DNA from 2 places in the Sporacetigenium sp. TC11 genome. Region 2 is predicted to be linked to the other one. Evidence: a T-box and tRNA genes for the amino acid it is inferred to sense, from the RefSeq annotation. Region 2 holds a T-box; the other holds one or more tRNA genes.

Region 1 (3,433 bases), on a different contig from region 2:
ATGACCTTATATAGGTCATTTAATTTATATACACTTGTGTAGTATGGTATTTCCACCTACTACCAATATAAATTGTAATATATTTCCTAACATGTAAGATGATGAAGTATGATCTAAACTTTCAGCAATATATACAGTATGTATTGCTGAAAGTTTAGATTTAGATTATCTAGATAACTACTTTATACTTTGTTATATATATAACAAAGTATTTTTTATGACCAAAATGTGTTTTTAAAGTTCAAAATGTTTGAATAAGTAAAGGTTGATGTTATTATCTACTCATATATCACTACAACAAAATATCAGAACAGGATAATCAAATTTTGATTTTGTCCTAAAATTTAACGAAATATTGGGGGTAAAGCAGAGATGCCAAACCTTATAATATATAAAAATCAAGTTCTCTAAGTTTTCGAGAGCGTACTTACACTAATGAGGAGGAATGATTAACAATGCAAAAGAAAGTATCAAAAGTGCTTATTTCCGTTCTCTCGCTAATGCTCCTAGTCACAGGATGTAGCAGCACCCAGACGGGAAACCAGAATCAAAACACTGAAAAAAATAAGGCGTCCAAAGAAACTGAAGCCGTTTCTAGCGCATCTAAAACTAGCTACACAAGTATCGATAAACTAAAAGATAAATATGATATCATAATTATCGGTGCGGGTGGTGCCGGAATGACTGCAGCCCTTGAGGCAAAAGCTAACGGCATGAACCCAGTTATTTTTGAAAAAATGCCGGTTGCAGGGGGTAATACATTAAAATCATCTTCTGGAGCGAACGCCTCCGAAACAAAGTTCCAAAAAGAACAAGGAATTAAAGACAGCAATAATTTATTTTATGAAGAGACATTAAAAGGCGGTAAAGGTACTAACGACAAAGATTTGCTTCGTTTCTTCGTTGACAACTCTGCAAGTGCAATCGATTGGTTAGATTCCGAGGGAATTAAATTAAATAATATAACAATTACTGGAGGTATGAGTGTAAAACGTACTCACCGACCTGAAGACGGTTCCGCAGTGGGTCAATACCTTGTTAGCGGTTTATTGAAAAATGTACAAGAACAAGATATTCCACTTTTTGCAAACGCCGAAGTTAAGGAAATAATAGAGAAAGATGGCAAAATTAACGGTGTTAAAGTTATCTTCAACCAAGAAGATGAGAAAACAATTAGTGCAGACGCTGTAATTGTGGCAACAGGTGGTTATGGGGCTAATATGGATATGATATCCCAATTTAGACCTGATTTAGCAGATATAGTTACAACAAACCAACCAGGAACTACTGGTGATGGTATAAAAATGGTTGAAAAACTTGGAGGTACAGCGGTTGATATGGATCAAATCCAAGTTCACCCAACAGTACAGCAAGAAAAATCTTATCTTATAGGGGAAGCAGTTCGTGGAGAAGGCGCAATTCTAGTTTCTAGCAAAGGTAACCGTTTCGTAAACGAACTTGGTACTCGTGATGCAGTAACATCAGCAATTAATTCACTTCCTGAAAAATCGGCTTTTCTTGTATTTGATGCCGGCGTAAAATCTCGTGCTAAAGCCATTGAGCAATATCAAGAAATGGGCTTCGTAATCGAGGGAGATTCTATAGAAGCATTGGCAAAAAAAATGAATGTTCCGGCTGACCAGCTAAAAAAGACTCTGGGTGCTTGGAACAACTCTGTGAAGAATAAAAAGGATGCTGAATTTGGCAGAACAACTGGAATGGACAACGACTTGTCTGGGGCGCCATTTTACGCTATCAAAATTGCTCCTGGAATTCACTACTCTATGGGTGGCGTGAAAATCAATGCCAACTCAGAAGTTTTAAATAAAGAAGGTAATCCTATTCCAGGTCTTTATGCAGCAGGTGAAGTTACTGGGGGCTTACACGGTAATAACAGAATTGGCGGTAACTCTGTTGTTGACATAGTTATTTTCGGTCGTCAAGCTGGAATTAAATCTGCTGAATACGTAAAAGCACAATAAACACCAAAGTTGTATCAAAAGCACTCATTTATTGGGTGCTTTTTTATTTTATAAAAATTTATAAATAAATGTATAATAACAAAAAAAATGATAATAATAGTTTATGTAAGATAAAACATTCCAAGATAGCTCAACGGTGGAGCACTCGGCTGTTAACCGATAGGTTGAGGGTTCGAATCCCTCTTTTGGAGCCAATAGAAAAAGAGTATGGTCTACTCCCCCTGATCATACTCTTTTTCTATGTAACTGTCGTATTGAATTAAAATTTATCAACTATTATTTTACGTATTTGTACCTCACTTACATTGAACTTCCTTGCAAGCTCCTTGTAATTCCCTCCATCAAAACTCTCTCTAATAACTCTATTTCTAATAGGTTTCACAAGTGAATTTTCTGTAGGTATGTATAGTGAAGTTCCCCCACATAACTTACATAACTTACATAACTTAATAAAATCATCTATTCCTATTTCATCAACTATATCCATAAGTGAAATCGGTATATCTTCTTTGGTCAAGTATTTCAGCATATTATCCCCCTACATAACACTAATTAACTACCATAAATTCTATAATTTAATTTCTGTCCTTTAAGCTCTACTATATAGTCCTTACTCATCTCTATAATCCTACTTCCAATAGATTCGTCTAATTATAAAAGTTCATCTAATAATTTCTCAGTACTGACTATAATTGGTTTGTTTTTTAGATATCTGTAATTAATAAGCTCAAATATAATATTTATATCTGACTTAGTAATACTCCCTTTGAATAAATCATCAATTAAAAGCACCTTAGCTTCTTTGTATCTTTTTAGCTCTCTATTGTAATTTTCTTCATCCATAATACTTTGTTTTATCCTAGTTATAGTATCTCTATATGGCATATACACAACCCCTACAGATTCTTTCATAAGATTATTAACAATAGCAGTTGATAGATGAGTTTTTCCACTACCTACTTGTCCCATAAGTATTATAGAGTTTTTTCTAGTATCTTTTATATTTTCAAAATTAGAATAATATCCTTCAGCTTTTGAGAAAGCTTCAAGTAGTTGCAAAGAATGTATTTAAACCTAAAGGTGCTGATTTGGTGGGAATTGTAGAAGCTAAAATAATAGCTACCGATACTACTGAATTTGAATTAGTATAGTTATATACAAAAAAGCTCAGTATTTTATACTGAGCTTTTTGGGCATGAATTTATATAGGTTTCGCCTTTATTTACTTTCTCTTTCTCTATCTGTACTTTTTCATCTTTATAAGAACTAAATTCTTTTCTTATTACAATTGCAGTTATTATAGTAGCTACAAGGTCCGCTACTGCTTGAGCTATCCAAACACCATCTAATTGTAAGAATCTAGGTAATATAATTATCATAGGTATTAATAATATTACTTGTCTTAATAAACTTAACATCATAGATTTCTTAGGCTTACCTACTGCTTGAAC
Region 2 (3,433 bases):
GATAAGAATATAAGGGGGATAGTTTTAGCTGGAAAACCATATCATCTAGACCCTGAAATTAATCATGGAATACCAAATCTTATAAATTCTCTGGGATTTGCTGTTCTAACTGAAGATAGTATAGCTCATTTGTCAAAGGGAAATATAGATATATCAAATCAATGGATCTATCATTCAAGGCTTTACAATGCAGCAAATGTAGTTTGTGAAAATCCAAATTTAGATATTATACAACTTACTTCCTTTGGATGTACAACAGATGCAGTATCAACTGATATAATAGAGAAGATATTAAAATCAAAAAATAAAATACATTCTTTAATAAAAATTGACCAAATAAATAATTTAGGGTCAGCTAAAATAAGGATACGTTCATTAGTGTCTTCAATAAAAGAAAGAGAATTAAGAAATACTTATAGTAATAAAGAAGATTATATATCTGTAAATCAAAATGAATATGTTATAAATAATAATGTAAATATAAAAGATTCTTACACACTATTAATACCACAAGTAAGTGATATACACTTAAATTTTATGGAATCTGCATTTGAAAACTCTGGATACAAGGCAGAACTTTTAAAAAATGGTGATGAAGATGCTATAAAAGAAGGATTAAAGTATGCAAATAATGATTTGTGTTATCCATTTATAATAGTTATAGGTCAGGTAATGAAAGCTATAAAGTCAAATAAATATGACCTTAATAAAATTGCAATTCTTATGGTAAAAACCAACGGACCATGTATTGCAAGTAATATGACAGATATACTAAGAGGTATATTTAAGGAACAAGGATTAGAAAATATACCTGTTATACCATTGTCAATTGAAAAAGATAAGAATAGTCCAAAACTTAGGTTAAGTCCAAATCTTTTATATAAAATAGGCCAGTCAATAGTATATGGAGATTTATTAACCAAGGTATTACTTAAAACTAGACCTTATGAAAAAGAAAAAAATTCAGCAAATAAACTATATGAAAATTGGGTAGAAAAGTGTAAAAAATCTTTGAAAAGCAATAATGTAGGTGAATATAAAAAAAATATATACAATATAGTAAATGATTTTGATAAATTACCTATATATGAAGATGTAATAAAACCAAAGGTTGGGCTTACAGGAGATATATATATAAAGTTTAATGATTTTTCTAATAACAATATAATAGCTCTTTTAGAACAAGAAGGAGCAGAGGTTATAGCACCAGATTTTATGAGCTTTTTATTATATTGTGGGTATGGAGGAAAATTAGAACATGAAAATATATGTCCTAGTCTTATAGGATTGAACACATCTAATATAGCTGTGGGTCTTCTAGAATTTTTAAGAAAAGATATGCAAAAGTCATTAAAACAAAGTAAAAGATTTTTTAAGGCCCCAATGGGATATGAGTTAGCAAAATCTGCACAAAACTACATATCTCTAGGAAATCAAATTGGAGATGGATGGATAGTGACTGGCGAAATAGTTGACTATGTAAAAAATGACATAAAAAATATATTAAGTATGCAACCTTTTGGATGTTTACCAGGTCATGTTGTATCAAAAGGAATTTTTAAGAAACTTAAAGAAGATTACCCATACATAAATATATCCTCTATAGATTATGATCCTAGTGAAACAAAAGTAAATCAACTTAATAGAATAAGGCTTATGATGAGTATTGCACATAAAAACTTAGGATAATAATGTAAAAGTCTTTTATATGTAAGAAATTCACACAAAGTTTAGAAAATATGTTGACTTGGTAATTTTATACTGTTATAATTTTCTTAAAATAAGAAATAATAACATAATGATAATAATAATTATAAGCGATGAAAAGAAGAGTAGATATAGAATGTAGTTTTAGAGAGCTGGGGATGGTGAAATCCTAGTACGAGGTCTATATTGAAGAACATCTTGGAGCTTCTAACCGAAATCCACTTTGGAGAGTAGACTTAGACGGCATTGTCCCGTTATAGACAAAGAGCATATATGTGCTTAATGAGTTGGTCGTGTATACGACAATTTGGGTGGTACCGCGAGAGAATATAGCCTTTCGTCCCTTTTATAGGGATGAAGGGCTTTTTTTAATTATAAGGATATTGTACAAAAATACTAAGGAGGATTTAATATGCAAAAAGAATTTTTAACAATAAGAGAATTATACAGAAATTCTCAAGATCATGTAGGACAAACAGTAAAAATAGCTGGGTGGATAAGAACTTCTAGAAGTTCTAAAAACTTTGGCTTCATAGAATTAAATGATGGAAGTTTTTTCAAAAACATTCAAATCGTATTTGATGAAAAATTAGAAAATTTCAAGGAAATAGAAAAATTACCTATAAGTTCGTCTATACATATTGAAGGTGAAGTTGTTGAAACACCAACAGCTAAACATCCTGTAGAAATACATGCTAAAAATGTAGTGGTAGAAGGATTATCTGATAGTACATATCCTCTTCAAAAGAAAAGACATAGTCTTGAATATTTAAGAACTATAGCTCACTTAAGACCAAGAAGTAATACGTTCTCAGCTGTATTTAGAGTAAGATCATTGGCAGCTTATGCTATACATAGATTCTTCCAAGACAGAGGATTTGTATATGCTCATAGTCCAATAATAACTGGAAGTGACTGCGAAGGTGCAGGAGAAATGTTTAAAGTAACTACACTAGACTTACATGATATACCTAAAACTGAAGGTGGAGCTATAGATTATAAAGATGATTTCTTTGGTAAAGAAGCTAATCTAACAGTTAGTGGTCAGCTAGAAGGCGAAATAATGGCATTGGCATTTAGAAATATATATACATTTGGACCAACATTTAGAGCAGAAAACTCTAACACTGCAAGACATGCATCTGAATTCTGGATGATAGAACCTGAAATTGCATTTGCAGACTTAGAAGACAACATGGAATTAGCAGAAGATATGATAAAATATATAATAAATTATGTTTTAGAAAATGCACCAGAAGAGATGGCATTCTTTAACGAATTAATAGATAAAGGTTTATTAGAAAGATTAGACAACATAGTAAACGCAGATTTCGGCAGAGTAACTTATACTGAAGCTATAGAGTTATTAAAGAACTCAGGTAAGGAATTTGATTATCCAGTTGAATGGGGATGTGACTTACAAACTGAACATGAAAGATATTTAGCAGAAGAAATATATAAAAGACCAGTTTTCGTTACTGATTATCCAAAGGATATAAAATCATTCTATATGAGACTTAACGAAGATGGAAAAACTGTTAGAGCTATGGATTTATTAGTTCCAGGAGTAGGAGAAATAGTAGGTGGTAGCCAAAGAGAAGAAAGATTAGAAAACTTAGAGGCAAGAATAGAAGAAATGGGTCTTAAAAGAGAAGATTATTGGTGGTACTTAGAATTAAGAAAATATGGTACTGCTACACATTCAGGATTTGGTTTAGGCTTTGAA

The links. The T-box of region 2 lies ahead of asnS (asparagine--tRNA ligase). A T-box ahead of a tRNA ligase gene usually reads a tRNA of that ligase, here a tRNA-Asn.
Region 1: it encodes a tRNA-Asn, which carries the amino acid that the T-box ahead of asnS (asparagine--tRNA ligase) is inferred to sense. The anticodon was not compared.

Annotation. Positions count from the first base shown of each region.
Region 1 covers NZ_JBYVNY010000003.1:86,908-90,340, reverse strand. The annotation lists gene ACUSRV_RS06290 (flavocytochrome c) at 456-1,982, shown strand; tRNA gene ACUSRV_RS06285 (tRNA-Asn) at 2,102-2,176, shown strand; gene ACUSRV_RS06280 (Mor transcription activator family protein) at 2,242-2,511, opposite strand; gene ACUSRV_RS06275 (ATP-binding protein) at 2,634-3,041, opposite strand; gene ACUSRV_RS06270 (hypothetical protein) at 3,074-3,133, shown strand; gene ACUSRV_RS06265 (MATE family efflux transporter) at 3,158-3,433, opposite strand, start outside.
Region 2 covers NZ_JBYVNY010000011.1:94,374-97,806, reverse strand. The annotation lists gene ACUSRV_RS14250 (acyl-CoA dehydratase activase-related protein) at 1-1,689, shown strand, start outside; T-box leader at 1,812-2,055, shown strand; gene asnS (asparagine--tRNA ligase) at 2,120-3,433, shown strand, end outside.